4 regions of the Pantoea sp. At-9b genome follow, and region 1 is predicted to be linked to each of the others. Evidence: riboswitches for the same ligand, from Rfam matches in the RefSeq annotation. Region 1 holds a riboswitch; each other region holds the start of a gene.
The links. A riboswitch is a leader RNA that binds a small molecule or an ion and turns the genes downstream of it on or off. The one in region 1 is predicted to bind thiamine pyrophosphate.
Positions count from the first base shown of each region.

Region 1 (3,968 bases):
GGCTTTATATTCCGGCAGATAACGCCCGGCTTGTCGCATCATCCACACCGGGGTGACATCCACCGGCTGACGTAACAGGGCACGCAAATAACGATCGTTCTTCAGTTCACTCATAATTGGCTCTCTCACTGACAGGACGCCAGTGTAGCATTTTCACATCGCGCTGGCGCGACACTGGGCAACGGTGTCTTCAATCAGACGTCGCGCCACGGTCCCTGGCGGTGGTAATAAGGGTAATGCATCGTAGCGGAACCAACCGGCGTCCAGCAGTTCTTTGCCGTCATGCTGTAGCTCACCGCCCTCGTATTCCGCCATATAGGCCATCATCAGCGAATGCGGGAAGGGCCAGGGTTGTGAGGTGACGTAACGCACGTTTTTCACCCGCACGTTGCTCTCTTCCATCACCTCACGCGCGACCGCCTGTTCGAGGGTTTCCCCCACCTCAACAAAACCGGCCAGTACGGTGTAAACGTTATTACGATGCTTCGCGTGATTCGCCAGCAAAATCTCGTCACCGCGTCGAATCGCCACAATGATGCAGGGCGCGATTTGCGGATAATAACGTTCACGGCAGTGACTACACAGGCAGGCAAACTCGCGTTTGCTCAGATGCATTTCGTGACCGCAATAGCCGCACCAGCGATGCGACCGATAGAACTCCGCCAGTTGCACACCACGTCCGGCGAGCTGGAACAGGCCGACATCTTCGTCGATCAACTGACGTACTGAGCCCATGTTGTCGGATCGTGATTCACGGATCAGCCAGACGTTTTCGCCCTGCCATTCACCAATCACCATGCCACTACTGCCCGCCAGACCATACTGTTCTGCCGTGCCATGCGGCAACTCGCCCTGCGGTAGCCAAAGTTTTTGTTCATGGCTGACAATCCACCAGCCAGCGTCTACGCTTGAGATCTCACGTTGCATTTAAATCGTCATCCTTAGCGTCTATTCGCAGAATGAACCACTATAACCCACATGGAGCCTCGTATGCTTACTCAGTTAGATGACCTGACCGAGCGTGTAGGCAGCGGTAACGAACTGGTCGATTCATGGTTACGCGCGCGTCGTCAGCTGTTGGTTAACTATTATCAGTTGATTGGCATGAAGCCAAAAAAAGATGCGTTAAGCGCTCTCGATGAGCAGGCGCTGGATGCGTTTTGTCACAACCTGGTGGATTATCTTTCGGTTGGTCACTTCAGTATTTATGAGCGGATTATCAATGAGATGCAGGGCGACAGCCCCCTGATTGCTGCCGCACAGATTTATCCGTTACTGGAGGCAAATACCGAACGAATGATGCAGCTGTATGATGGTCATCTGCAACAGGCTATCACCGACGACAACTGTGTCACTTTCCAGCAGGCGCTGTCTGAAGTGGGTGAAGTGCTGGAGTCGCGTTTCACGCTGGAAGACAAGCTGGTGCATCTGGCGTGGGATAATCAGTTGGCGCGCCCGCCGGTAGCGAATGAAAGCATCATCGCGCGTCCCGCGTAGAATCCGGCATTTGTAAAAGACTTGTTATTCGTAAAAAGCCCTTCTATGCTACGAGGGCTTTTTTATTTTACGGTCTAACACCGTAAATATTTTCTTGTCGGAGTGCCCATTTGGGCTGAGACCGTTAATTCGGGATCCGCGGAACCTGATCAGGTTAGTACCTGCGAAGGGAACAAGAGTAAATATCACAGCCGGCACCTGCGCCGTTTCTGTTACTCCTTCCGGACTCCGGACAAGCAACTTCCATCATTTACAGGAAACTTGCTATGTCTGTTGCAAAAACTTCTCGTCGTGAACAACGCGCCCAGGCGCAGGCCTTTATTGATTCATTGCAAGGCACCGCCTTCCCCAATTCTCAACGCATCTGGATCACCGGCAGTCGTGATGATATTCGCGTGCCAATGCGTGAGATTCAGCTCAGCCCTACCCTGATCGGGGGCAGCAAAGATAACCCGCAGTATGAAGCCAATGAAGCGGTGCCGGTGTATGACACGGCGGGCGCTTATGGCGATCCGCATGCCACCATCGACGTCCATCAGGGACTGACCCGGTTGCGCGCCGGCTGGATCGCCGAACGCGATGACAGCGAAACCATCGGCCAGCTCAGCTCCAGCTATACGCAGCAGCGCCTGGCGGATGAGGGGCTGGATCACCTGCGTTTTGAGCATTTACCCCAGCCACGACGCGCCAAAATGGGCCGTCGCGTGACCCAGTTGCATTATGCGCGTCAGGGCATCATTACCCCGGAAATGGTGTTTATTGCGCTGCGTGAAAACATGGGGCGTGAGCGTATCCGGGGCGAAGTGTTGCTACAACAGCATCCGGGCCACAGCTTTGGTGCGCACCTGCCGGAGAATATCACCGCCGAATTTGTGCGCCAGGAAGTTGCCGCAGGGCGTGCCATCATCCCATCCAATATCAATCATCCTGAATCTGAGCCGATGATCATTGGCCGTAACTTTCTGGTTAAAGTGAATGCCAACATCGGCAACTCGGCGGTCAGTTCGTCCATTGAAGAGGAAGTAGAAAAACTGGTGTGGTCAACCCGCTGGGGGGCCGACACGGTGATGGACCTGTCGACGGGCCGTTATATCCACGAAACACGCGAGTGGATTTTGCGTAACAGCCCGGTGCCGATTGGTACGGTCCCCATTTATCAGGCGCTGGAGAAAGTGAACGGCGTGGCGGAAGACCTGAATTGGGAAATTTTCCGTGACACCTTACTGGAGCAGGCCGAACAAGGCGTTGACTACTTCACCATCCATGCCGGTGTGCTGCTGCGTTATGTCCCGATGACGGCAAAGCGTCTGACCGGCATCGTGTCGCGTGGCGGTTCGATCATGGCGAAGTGGTGCCTGTCGCATCATCAGGAAAGCTTCCTGTATCTGCATTTCCGTGAAATCTGTGAGATTTGCGCTGCTTATGATGTTGCGCTGTCGCTGGGTGATGGCCTGCGCCCGGGATCCATTCAGGATGCCAACGATGAAGCGCAGTTTGCGGAACTGCACACGCTGGGTGAATTGACAAAAATTGCCTGGGAGTATGATGTGCAGGTGATGATCGAAGGCCCCGGCCATGTGCCGATGCAGATGATTCGCCGCAACATGACGGAGCAACTGGAACATTGTCACGAAGCCCCGTTCTATACCCTCGGCCCGCTAACCACCGATATCGCCCCCGGCTACGATCATTTCACTTCCGGTATTGGTGCCGCGATGATTGGCTGGTTCGGCTGTGCGATGCTGTGTTACGTCACCCCCAAAGAACATCTGGGTTTGCCCAATAAGGAAGATGTGAAACAGGGGCTGATCACTTATAAAATCGCGGCACATGCTGCCGATCTGGCGAAAGGCCATCCGGGTGCCCAGATCCGTGATAACGCCATGTCGAAAGCACGGTTCGAGTTCCGTTGGGAAGATCAGTTCAACCTGGCGCTGGACCCGCACACTGCCCGCGCTTATCACGATGAAACGCTGCCGCAGGAATCGGGCAAAGTGGCGCATTTTTGCTCCATGTGTGGCCCGAAATTCTGCTCGATGAAAATCACCCAGGAAGTGCGTGAATTTGCCGCCCGCCAGCAGGCTGAAGCCCAGCCGATTGAAATTGGTATGGCGCAGATGTCCGATGCCTTCCGCAGCCGTGGCGGTGAGCTGTATCATGCCGCTGATGCCCTGAAAGAGGAAAATGTATGACCGCCCCCTTCCCCAGTACCGCCCCGCGTTTAGGGCTGTATCCGGTTGTCGATAGCGTTGAGTGGATTGCCCGTTTGCTGGAAGCGGGTGTGCGTACCATTCAGCTGCGTATTAAAGATTGTGAAGACCATGAGGTTGAAGAGGCCGTGCGCGATGCTATCGCACTCGGCAAAAAGTATCGTGCTCGCCTGTTTATCAACGATTACTGGCGCTTAGCGATTCGCTATAACGCGTATGGCGTCCATCTTGGTCAGGAAGATCTTGATGTGGCCGATCTGG
Region 1 is NC_014837.1:256,233-260,200, reverse strand. It holds gene hemE (uroporphyrinogen decarboxylase) at 1-114, opposite strand, end outside; gene nudC (NAD(+) diphosphatase) at 154-927, opposite strand; gene PAT9B_RS01130 (Rsd/AlgQ family anti-sigma factor) at 991-1,497, shown strand; TPP riboswitch at 1,586-1,686, shown strand; gene thiC (phosphomethylpyrimidine synthase ThiC) at 1,764-3,689, shown strand; gene thiE (thiamine phosphate synthase) at 3,686-3,968, shown strand, end outside.

Region 2 (3,968 bases), 490 kb from region 1:
TGCACCCCCAGCGAGGCGCATAACTGATTGTAACGCGCGCTGAGATCGCGCATCGGGTTCTCCAGCACCTTCATCGCATAAGGGATAGCGATCAGCGCGTTAGTGAAGATCACCAGGCCATCTGCCGACTGCGGCAGGCCAACGGTGGCGTTGAACAGCAGGAAAAAGCCGCTGGCCAGCACGATCCCGGGCATTGCCAGAATCAACATGCCGCTCAGCTCCATCGCCTGTGCCGGGATGATGTGATGACGCAGGCGTAGCTCACGACTGCTCCACAGCAGCATCAGGGTAAGCATGACGCACAACACGCCGGCCCCAAGGGCGATACGTAATGAGGTGAAGGTGGCCTGCCACAGGGCCGGTTGTTGTATCGCCCCGGCCACACCACCGCGCAGGCCATCGGTCACGACCGCCAGTAAAGGCGGGATCAACAGCAACAAGGCTACGGCGATCAACACGCTATCGCTGAGGCGCGCGCGCCAGCTATCCTGCGGATCACGCCAGCCACGTATCTGCTGGCTCCCGGCCGGAATGGCTTTGCTGAAGCGCTGGCTCAACAACACCAACAGTAGACAACAACCTAACTGAAGCAGCGCCAGCAGGGCTGCGCGGCCAGGATCGTAGTCAAAACTCAGCGCCTGATAAATTGCCAGCTCCAGCGTGGTGGCCTGCGGGCCACCACCCAGTGCCAGCACGGTGGCGAAACTGGCAAAGCACAACATAAAAATCAGCGCGGCGGTGGGCAAAATTTGTCGCCGCAGCCACGGCCATTCCAGTAAATGGAACAGGTTCCAGCCGCGCAAACCAAGCTGTGCCGCCAACTGACGCTGTTCGCCCGGAATGCTCTCCAGCGCCTGCAACAGCATGCGTGTCGCCAGCGGCAGATTAAAGAACACGTGTGCCAGCAGAATGCCCTGAAGCCCATAGGGTGAGAAGTGATAATCGATGCCCACCATGCTGCATAACTGCGCCAGCCAGCCGCTGCGGCCATAGACGCTCAGCAGGCCAAATACCGCCACCAGCACCGGCAGCACCAGCGTCATGGCGCACAGGCGCAACAGCAGATTGCGACCGGGAAAACGCCGCCGGTACAGGGCGCGTGCCAGCGGGATGGCGGGAATCACCGAGAATAGCGCCGACAACAAGGCCTGCCAGAAGGAGAACGCCAGCACATGATGCAGATAGTCATCGCTGAGCAGGGCGCGCCAGTCGCCGATGGGGGCTGACATCAGCAGCGCGCCAAACGCCAGCAGCGCCACCGCGCATAACAGCAGCGCGGTGAAACTGCCGGGTAGCAGCCAGCCGGGAATTAACGGCTGACGGCGCGTTGCCATGCACTAATCCAGGCGGCGCGATGTTCGGCAACGTCCGCCGGGCTATATTGCAGCGCCGTTTGCGGGATGTGCAGTGTCTGATAACCGGCAGGCAGATCGCTCTTAATCACCGGATACATCCAGTTGCCGGTCGGGATGGTCTGCTGGAAGGCCGGGCTGACCATAAACTGCATAAATTGCTGCGCCAGCTGCGGTTGTTTGCTGCTGGCGAGCTGCGCCGCCACTTCAACCTGCATATAGTGGCCTTCGCTGAACGGGGCCGCCGCGTAATTTTCTTTCTTCTCTTCGATGATGTGATAGGCCGGAGAGGTGGTATAGCTCAGCACCAGGTCGCCTTCGCCTTTCAGGAACAGGCCATAGGCTTCGCTCCAGCCTTTGGTGACGGTGACGGTTTTCTGCGCCAGTTTCTGCCAGGCTTCCGGTGCCTGGTCGCCATAGACCTTTTGCATCCACAGCAGCAGGCCGAGACCTGGGGTACTGGTGCGCGGATCTTCGTAGATCACCCGCCATTTTTCCGGGCTTTCGACCAGTTCTTTCAGGCTTTTCGGTGGGTTTTGCAGTTTGTTTTTGTCATAGACAAAGGCGAAGTAACCATAGTCGAACGGGATAAAGGTGTCATTGTGCCAGCCGTCCGGTAACTGGAGTGCGCGGGTATCCACCTTGCTTTTGGCAAACAGGCCGGTTTTTTCTGCTGCCTGTACCAGGTTGTTATCGAGGCCCAGCACGATATCCGCTTTGCTGTTTTTGCCTTCCATCCGCACGCGATTGAGCAGTGACACGCCATCTTCCAGCGCGACATATTTCAGTTCGCAGCCGCATTGGGCTTCGAAGGCTTTTTGGACGGCAGGGCCGGGGCCCCAATCGGCGGAGAACGAATCGTAGGTGTAGACGGTCAGGACCGGTTTGGCAGCCAGTGCCGGGGCAGCGACCAGTAACAGCACGGGCAGAACTTTTTTAAACACTTTGCGCTCCTTGAGGAGAAGATAAGGTTGAGTCGCAAAGGATCTGAGCAGTGAGGCATCTCAAATCCCTACGCCGGTATTAACCGGATCAGGTTCGACGGGTCTCTCTCAGCCCCTGTAACGCAGGGCACCCCGTTGAGAACGGCTCATTCTAGACATTTCCGGGTCGGGGCGAAAGGTTCACAACTCCGGCGGAGCAAACCAGGCGGATTTAAAGTCAAACCAGCCGAGCGTATTCATGCGCACGCCGCGCATACTGCGCTGTCCTTCCAGCAATAGCCAGTGATGGAACAGCGGATGCAGGTAGTCACTGTCCACCAACTGTTTCCCCCATTCCGCCAGCGGCAGCGTTTTTTCGCGCCAGCGTTCAGCCGCGCTTTGCCAGTCAATCGGGATGCACTGCTGCATCAACGGCAATTCATACAACTGGGCGAACAACGAGTAATCCAGCGGCAGGGTGAAGTTGACGCTTCCGAGCCAGATATCGCTCTCACCCTCGCCATTAAACCAGGTTTCGTAGCTCAGTTCGCGAGTGATCAGCTCGACGCCCTGCGCGGCCAGTAGCGGGCGCAGCGCATTGGCAATCCCCTCATGCTCGACATGGTGGCTGTACCAACTGATGGTCAGTTGTTTCAGGTTCTCGGGTTTACTGACGGCGGTCAGATCGCGGCGATGGTGCCAGCGCGGCAGCAGGCCATACGCCGGGAACCAGTAGCGTTGATAACCCACTCCGGCATTGTTGAGCAGGGCGATGGGGTTGAACAGATAGCTGACCCAACGGCGGAAATGGGCATCACGCCCCTGTTCTGAACGCTGGTCAAACAGCAGAAAATAGCAACCCTCTTCGAGACGACTCTCTTCCGATTTTTCATCGGCGGTTTCGCCCTGCAATTTTACCCCGGCATACACCAGTTCATCGCTGATTTCCGGCAGCACCCAAATTGAGACATCGTCAATCAGCGCGCGGTAGCCGAAGTAGTCATCAAAGGCGGCGATCTTGAGCTGACTTTGCTGATTGCGCACCACGCTGTAGGGGCCGGTGCCAATCGGTTGTCGGGCGAAGTCGCGCAGGGTTTGCCATTCGCGCGGCAGGATCATCGCGCTGACGCTACCGAGTAGCCACGGCAGCCAGTTATCGGGTTGCGTCAGTTGGATATCCAGCGTCCAGGGCGCAGGGGAGTGCAGTTTTGCGAGATGCGAAAACAGCGGCTGGCTGCGCAGGCGTTCCAGTGAGCTGATGACATCCTCCATCTCCAGCTCGCGCCCATGGTGAAAGCGAATCGCCGGACGCAGGAAGAAACGCCAGTGCAGCGGCGATGTCTGTTGCCAATGGTGAGCGATATCGGGTTCGATTTCCCCCTTTTCCTCATTTACCCGGGTCAGGCCACTGAAGATTTGCCGCGCCAGATGGGTTTCAGATCGGCGCAGTGGGGAGCCAGGCAGCAGGTTGGGGAGCGGGCGATAGTAAAGGACGCGCAGGATATGCTTACCCTGACGAAAGCTGCGGCCGAGGTGGGCTGCAATCATTTGTCGCACCTGATTTTTGTCGCCCACCAGTTGCACCAGTTGTTCGATGCGATCCTGTTCCAGTAAATCTTCCGCACGTTGCTGCTGCAAGGCCAGGCCGGTGTAGCAAAAACTCAGCGTCGAGCGTTTACCACGCCCGGCTTCG
Region 2 is NC_014837.1:750,299-754,266, forward strand. It holds gene thiP (thiamine/thiamine pyrophosphate ABC transporter permease ThiP) at 1-1,334, opposite strand, end outside; gene thiB (thiamine ABC transporter substrate binding subunit) at 1,310-2,296, opposite strand; TPP riboswitch at 2,344-2,441, opposite strand; gene sgrR (HTH-type transcriptional regulator SgrR) at 2,477-3,968, opposite strand, start outside.
Region 2: it holds a riboswitch for thiamine pyrophosphate, as region 1 does, so the genes downstream of both, thiB (thiamine ABC transporter substrate binding subunit) here and thiC (phosphomethylpyrimidine synthase ThiC) in region 1, are expected to answer to the same signal.

Region 3 (3,968 bases), 1.8 Mb from region 1:
GTATAACCGCCATTATTTTCTGCCATTTTCTGCTTCACGATATCTGCGCCAATGGTGGCTGCCAGATGGTTGGCCTGGCCGGTTAAATCGGCACTGGCATGGTAATCCACGCCATCTTTCTTGAAACCGTTATTGCGCAGGTAAGCCCATAACACGGTCACCATGCCGAGTTCATGCGCACGTTCGAATGCCGCAGAGATCTCTTCAATCTGACGACGTGATTGCTCAGAGCCAAAGTAGATGGTGGCCCCGACCGCGATGGCACCCATATTGAACGCCTGCTCGACGCTGGCGTACAACGTCTGATCGTATTGTGTCGGGTAGCTTAGCGTCTCATTGTGGTTCAGCTTCACCATAAACGGAATTCGGTGCGCATAACGACGCGCGACCGAAGCCAGCACGCCATAGGTGGACGCCACGCAATTGCAGCCGGCTTCAATTGCCAGCTCAACAATATTTTTCGGGTCGAAGTAGTGAGGATTGGCAGCAAACGACGCTCCTGCGGAGTGTTCAACCCCCTGGTCCACCGGCAGGATCGACAGATAGCCAGTGCCCGCCAGACGGCCAGTGTTGTACAGCGTTTGCATATTACGTAATACAACAGGAGAACGATTGTTATCGGTCATGACGCGATCAACATAATCCGCGCCCGGCAAATAAAGGCTTTCCGCTGGAATGGTCATGCAGCGATGTTGAAGAAGGCTATCCGCTTCTTTGCCCAATAACTGAACGATGTCCGTCATACTAGCTCCTGATAAATGGCTGGATTGGAACCGGCACCTGCCGATTCGCCCCCAACAGCCTGGACCGGGATACGCCAGACTGGCAAATTGCTGACTCCATTTTTCAGACAGATGCGCAGGCAAAAAATGGCAATTGGGCGTTACGCCCTACCACCAACGATGAAAATGGTGCACCGGCCCAATACCTTTTCCTACCTCCAGAGCATCCGCATGCAGTAGCGCTTGCTGCAACCACGCCTTGGCCTCGGACACTGTCGCCGCCCAGTCATCATGCCGCGGACGCAAGGCCGCCAGCGCAGCTGACAGCGAACAACCGGTGCCGTGCGTGTGGCGAGTGTTGACACGCGGCGCGGTAAAACGCTGGCGTCCGTTGCGGGTGATGAGCCAGTCCGGACTCTCAGCATCACTCAGATGTCCTCCCTTCATCAGTACCGCTTCACAGCCGAGATCGAGCAATGCATCGCCCTGCATCAGCATCGTCTTCTCATCCTGCGCCACGCTGCGGCCAAGCAATGCCGCGGCTTCCGGTAAATTCGGGGTGATCAGCGAGACCTGCGGTAGCAACAACTCACGCAGGCTGGCGATGGCATCGGGTGACAACAACGCGTCACCGCTTTTGGCAATCATAACGGTGTCGAGGACCACAAACGGCAGGCTGGCACGCTTCAGCTTGTCAGCGACAATCTCCACCACCGCCGTTTCCGCCAGCATACCGATTTTCGCACTGTCGATGCGCACATCATCAAGCACCGAATCCAACTGCGCGCCGACAAAAGCCGGGTCGATACGATATACCGCCTGCACACCACAGGTGTTCTGCGCCACCAGCGCGGTGATCACGCTGGTGCCATAAGCGCCTAATGCCGAGAACGCTTTGAGATCAGCCTGAATGCCTGCACCACCACTGGGATCGGTGCCGGCAATGGTCAGGGCGTTGATCTGTTTCATGGTGCCACCTCCAGCGTCCACAACTGATCAAGAAAAGCGGCCACAAAGCTGCCTGGTCCCTGCGCCTGATGAGCCGCCCTTTCACCGGCCAGCGACATCACGCGGCAGGCGGCCGCCACATGCTGCAAACGATCGCCCGGCAGACTGGCGAACGCCGCCACCACCGCCGACAGTGCACAGCCCGTTCCCACGACACGTGTCATTAATGCGCTACCGCCAGGAATGGCAAAGGTATGCTGACCATCAGTGACGTAATCCACCTCCCCGGTAACCGCCACGATGCAGTGGTAATCGCTTGCCAACTGTTGCGCGGCACTCAGTGCGGCATCAGCCTGATGCAAACTGTCAACGCCGCGTCCACCCGCCGCCTGGTTTGCCAGAGCAAGAATCTCCGATGCATTGCCACGAATAGCCGCCGGTTGCTGGTTTAACAGCTGCTGGCAAAATTCGGTGCGCAAGGTTAACGCACCGACAGCAACCGGATCGAGCGTCCAGGGTGTAGCGGCACGATTTGCCGCCTCAACCGCGGCCAGCATAGCGATGCTGCGCTCGCGTGTCAGAGTACCAACATTGATGAGCAAAGCATCAGCAACAGCGCTGAACTGCGCGGCCTCCTCGACGTCGATCACCATGGCGGGTGAAGCACGTAACGCCAGCAGCACATTGGCGGTAAACGTCTGCACCACGTCATTGGTCATGCAGTGCACTAAGGGCGCATGCTGATGGAGTAATTGAAGTGACTGCGCGAGCTGCGCGGAGGAAAGAAGGTTAGGGTGTTTCATAAGGCTCCCAACCGGCGATCAAGAAGGCGAATGCGGTCAGGCATCTGACTTCCCTACGCTGGCATTAATCCAGATCAGGTTCGAAGGGTATTTCTCAGCCGTAAACGGCACCCCTAGTCATTGAGTAAAGCAACACTCTCTTTACTTTTATCAAGAATAAGGGAAATGCGACTGGCAAAGCAAGCTTACCTGACCGGATTCATTTTCTCGCAGCACAGAAAGGCGCAAATAACTGCTGGGTAATTGTATTAAGTTAAAACCACCGGGCCAACCATAACCCGTTCTCTGCAAATGATGATTAAGTTTTCTCAAGGTTACAATTAACAGAGATCCGTTATCCTAAAATTCTTACTCACCCGAAACACTGATGCTCTTCCGGTACGCCGGACTTCGACCAGTCCAATGTAGATAAGCGGCCTCAGATGGATGTTAGCCCAACTTGCAGAATACCCCAGTGCGCTACCAATTTGTTTCTGTGTAAAGAAAAAACACCCTTCTTGTTTTTTGTCAGCACAGACCTCTCGTACTGCGCCAGTCAAATAAATTAATATTCTCAGGCTTCCGGAAGATATCGTCCTGTACTTCCCATTCTCAACATTAGTCACTATCATCTTTTGCACCATAGCGTCGCTATAAAACAACAATCAATCCCTTATATAAAAACCATTGCAACCACCACACCAAACCCATACAAAACAATAAATTAAAAAAACTCACCACATCAAAGATCCAACGCCACCCATATAGCATTGAAGAAAGCCAGGATGCAGCAATCATTAAATGTGACAAGATAGAATATCAAAGCAATTAAATCAGAACCCCAGCCATTTCTGAACAAAAGGCCAGGAAACACCCGTAGCCAAAATAGAAAAAATATGTAAAGCCAACCTTGATATCTCTCCTCCCTTAACCGGGGCGGAAGAAAACTCTGCCTGATGCTTAATTCTTCTGATTCTCTCTATTTCATCAGAGATCGCTGCCGAGGAGTTCTCCAATTTAAATAGCTGCTTTCTGAGCTCTTCGCGAGAACTGTGTTTGTTAACCCGTAACCTTTCCAGCGAAATCAACACATTGATAACTTTATTCATTTTTAATATTTCATCATTTCAACTTCGATATGATTACAAAATTAAAAGCGCTACCGTCTTTTTATTGCTCCTTTCGCTTGTCACATCTCATTTTCTTAATATGACAACCTGAGTAATTAACAGCATGATGAATTTGCATGTTTTCAGGAAATGATTCAATAAATCGACGCTGCTGTTCTGTCAACAACCAACCATCCTGGCACCAGGACGGGGACTTGCGGTTCTCTTCTTCCACACCATCTTCCCTATCACTCCTTGGAATCAAGGTACTGCACAAATCGCAATGTAAAATATTGAAATGTCAATACATAAATGTGTAAATTTTATAAAAATGAAATAAATTCATGATGTTACAAATGATCGTTATTCTCGATCATTTTTCAATTATTGATCGAAAATATTGATTA
Region 3 is NC_014837.1:2,869,564-2,873,531, forward strand. It holds gene fbaB (class I fructose-bisphosphate aldolase) at 1-743, opposite strand, end outside; gene thiD (bifunctional hydroxymethylpyrimidine kinase/phosphomethylpyrimidine kinase) at 891-1,691, opposite strand; gene thiM (hydroxyethylthiazole kinase) at 1,688-2,473, opposite strand; TPP riboswitch at 2,507-2,598, opposite strand; gene PAT9B_RS13215 (hypothetical protein) at 3,286-3,561, opposite strand.
Region 3: it holds a riboswitch for thiamine pyrophosphate, as region 1 does, so the genes downstream of both, thiM (hydroxyethylthiazole kinase) here and thiC (phosphomethylpyrimidine synthase ThiC) in region 1, are expected to answer to the same signal.

Region 4 (3,968 bases), on a different replicon from region 1:
CCCTGTCGCCCCAGCACCGATGCGCTGATCAGCGGGATACCGAGCGGATGGCAAGCGTCTGACAGTTGATACGTCACGGCGAAGTTATCTGCTGCGTCGATCACCAGATCAATGTTATGCAGTGCCTGCTGCACATTGCTGGCGGTCAACGGCAGCGGCAGCGGCTCCACGCGCACCAGCGGGTTACGCCGCAGCAACGCGCGTTGTGCGCTGGTGACTTTCGGCTGTGCCACGTCCTGCATATCAAACAAGGTTTGTCGGTGCAGATTATGCAGTGCCACGTCATCGTCGTCGTACAGCCGGATATAACCGACGCCCGCCCCGACCAACAGCGGTAGCAGCGTGGAACCCAGCCCACCCGCCCCCACCACTAACACGCGCGCCTGGCTCAGTCGCTGCTGGCCCTGCTCGCCGATTTCCGGCAACATCATCTGACGTTGATAGCGATCCATCGTTACTGTCCCCCGCCAAAGGTCGCCAGACCAAAGATCGGCGTGGAGGCGGCAGCCATATCGCGCCGCTCCATCAGCCCCCCGTGGTACGCGGCGTTGCCGGCTTCGATTGCCTGGCGGAATGCCCCGGCCATCCGCACTGGATCGCCCGCTTTTGCCACTGCGGTATTGAGCAGAATGGCATCAAAGCCCAGCTCCATCGCCTGCGCCGCCTGCGATGGCGCACCGATACCGGCATCGATAATCAGCGGAACATCGCTGAACCAGGCGCGCATGGCCCGCAGGCCTTCAATGTTACGCAGCCCCTGCCCGGAACCAATCGGCGCGCCCCACGGCATCAGGACTTCACAACCCGCCTCAAGCAATTTTTCACCGACAATCAGATCCTCGGTGGTATAGGGGAACACCTGAAAACCATCAGCACACAAGATGCGGGCCGCTTCCACCAGCGCGAAAGGATCAGGTTGCAACGTATCAGCATGGCCAATCACCTCCAGCTTGATCCACGGGGTGTTAAACAATTCGCGGGCCATCTGCGCCGTGGTCACGGCTTCCTGCACCGTGTGGCATCCGGCGGTATTCGGCAACACGCGTAAGTCGAGCTGCGTCAGCAGTTCGCGGAAAGCCATACCCGCAGCCCCTTCACGTCGCAGGCTGACGGTAATGATTTCGCTGCCAGCCGCCGCAATCGCCTGCTGTAAAATCGCCGGAGAGGGATAACCTGCGGTGCCCAGCAGGAAGCGTGATTGCGGTTCAAAGCCATAAAACATCGTTAACCCCCCTGCATCGGTGATAGCACTTCCAGTTGACAGCCTTCTTCCAGTTGCTGGCTGTCGTACTGGGTTTTGGGTACAAAATGGCCGTTGAAGGCCGTTGCCACGCAGGCCGCGTCAATTTGCTGTTCGCGCAGCAACTCACTCAGGGTACGGGCCGCCGTCAGCACCGGGCGGCCATTAAGCTGAATATTCATGAAGGGGTTCCGAGGTTAAACGCAGCATCAGTTGCTCCGCCAGCAGCGGGGCCAGCAGGAAGCCGTGGCGATACATACCGTTGAGGTAAAACGTACCGTTTTGATAGTGGATTTCCGGCAGATTCGCCGGGTAAGCCGGACGCAAACCGCTGGCACTTTCAACGATGCGCGCTTCGGCCAACGCCGGGTGGATGGCATAAGCCGCGCTAAGCAGCTCCATCATCGCGCGGGCGCTGATCGGGCTGGCATCGTGGCTCTCAACCATGGTGGCACCGAGCATAAAATGCCCCGCGCGACGCGGTACCAGGTAACAGGGAAAGCGCGGATGCAGCAGGCGGATCGGTCGCGAGAAGCGCACGTCATCGCTGTGCAAAATCAGCATTTCACCCCGCACCGCCCGCAAGCGTGGCAATGCCGCTGCGGCATGAATTCCCCGGCAGTCAATCACCTGCCCGGTTGGTTTCCCGTGGTGGAAAGCCACCCCACGCTGCTGCAATTTCTCACGCATTTCCACCAGCGCCAGGCGAGGATCGAGATGGGCTTCGCGCGCAAAAAACAGACCACGGGCAAAGCGCCCGGCAAGGGCCGGTTCCACCTCTGCCGGGTCAATCCATTGATGTTGCTCGGTCATGCGTGCAAAACGACTCAGTTCCTGGCTATCGCGTGGCGGAGCCACCACCAGCGTGCCCTGATGTTCAACGCTGCTGACGCGCTGCTGCCACCAGGCGGCAGCCTGCTGGCCCAGGTCGATAACAGCGCGTGGTGCGCTCTCTGCTTCACACCAGGGTGCCAACATGCCACCGGCAAACCAAGAAGCGGGCGGGCGCGACTCATCGCTGATCACTTCAAGCTGTTCACCGCGTTCAGCGAGTAAGGTCGCCACGCACAGGCCCGCAACACCGCCACCGAGGACAGACCAGCGGCTCATAGCGGGTATTCCGTAACATAAAAGGGAAAATTCACATCGGCCTCTCAGTTTTCGCACTGAGACCCGGGATACAGGAGGAGGGAAATGACACGCGCAACGGAAAAACGTCCCGATGTCAGACAGCCAGAATGGCAGGCTGTCAGTCTTCCTACGCCAGTATCAACTGGGTCAGGTTCAAAGGGTCGCTAAGCCGCGCAGTGCGCTTTTAGCCTCTCAGTCTCTTAGGCGAGACTCCCCCGACGCGTCTATTTGTATTGCAGCAGCCAGGCTACGTCAAGTGTAAGCCCGGCAACAAAGCCTAACCTTTAAAAATTCCCTGTTTCAGGTTCATCCATTTTTCTCCACGATTTGCGTGTAATCTCCTCTCTTCATCCTGAAATCCGGCAGATAAATTATGTGTGCTGATTCAATCATTTCAGCCATTCTGGTGTGCGTGTTCGGCGTGATTATTTTATGGGTGGTGTTTTGCCCCTGAAGCGTCAGGCAAAATAGGAATAGCGATGCCAGATGAGCAACGGGATTTTGATATCATTGAACAACTGGCCTCTGCCCGGTTGCTGCAACATGGCGAGGCAAAGATCGATCTCACGCCGAATATCATGGCCGAGCACCAAATCCATGGTGCCGTTTTCCAGCAGCAAGCGGCTCGATTCACTCAGTTCATGGCCGATAAACATCACCTGATCCTTAACGCCAAAATCAGTCAGCGCCCGCGCCACTCCTTCGTTACCGCCTGCGGTGTTGTAAATGCCAGCCAGCGGATTGCCCCGTTCCAGCCACTTTTTCACGCTGAGATAGGCGGTTTCCGCTTCGTCGTTGATATTGACCCGGTCGCGAATCGTCAACCAGGGAAATGCCTCGCGCAGCACACGGCGAAAACCAATCTCGCGCTCCTCCTGGGTTCGATAGGTCGAGCTACAGATCAGCAGAATGTGACCTGGCTGCTGCGCGGGCAGCATCCGGCCCATAAACCAGCCCGCCGTCGCTCCGGCAGCGACCTGATCGATCCCGACATAGGCAGTACGTCGCGAGTTGGGTAGGTCGCTGGTCAGGCAAATGACCGGCACGCCATCATCAATTGCCGCCTTGACCGCACGATTAATTTTTACCTCGTCGCGGCAGACCAGAATGATGCCGCTGCATTCGGCAGCTCGGCGGGTAATCAGCTGGCTGAAGCGCTCAGCGTTGAATTGCACATTTGGCACGGTATCGAGGCTGAAATGGAGCTGGGGATGATCACCGATCGCGGCGCGTGCCTGGCGTTCCAGTTGGCTAAGAAAGCTGGAACCCGACTCGCAAATAATGGCAATGCGCGTTCGGTTGGCAACGGTGCCGCCGGTTACTGCGTTCAGCCCCAGCCGCGCCATTGCGCTTTCCACTTTTTTGCGCGTCACGTCTCGCACACCTTCGCGCCCGTTCAGTACCCGATCAACGGTGGCGGGACTGACCCTGGCTTCCTGCGCGATGTGTTTGATCGACGGCGATTTCCAGTGATGTTGTTTCATGGCCTGTCCTGATGTCATTAACCTCACAGGCAAACAGTATCGGTTCATCCGGGCAAAAAGCAAAACCAATCAACCACATGAAATCAATCACATTGTCGGATTTTGAGGTTTAT
Region 4 is NC_014838.1:208,614-212,581, reverse strand. It holds gene PAT9B_RS21235 (HesA/MoeB/ThiF family protein) at 1-452, opposite strand, end outside; gene PAT9B_RS21230 (thiazole synthase) at 455-1,222, opposite strand; gene thiS (sulfur carrier protein ThiS) at 1,225-1,422, opposite strand; gene PAT9B_RS21220 (FAD-dependent oxidoreductase) at 1,406-2,350, opposite strand; TPP riboswitch at 2,479-2,598, opposite strand; gene PAT9B_RS21215 (LacI family DNA-binding transcriptional regulator) at 2,830-3,855, opposite strand.
Region 4: it holds a riboswitch for thiamine pyrophosphate, as region 1 does, so the genes downstream of both, PAT9B_RS21220 (FAD-dependent oxidoreductase) here and thiC (phosphomethylpyrimidine synthase ThiC) in region 1, are expected to answer to the same signal.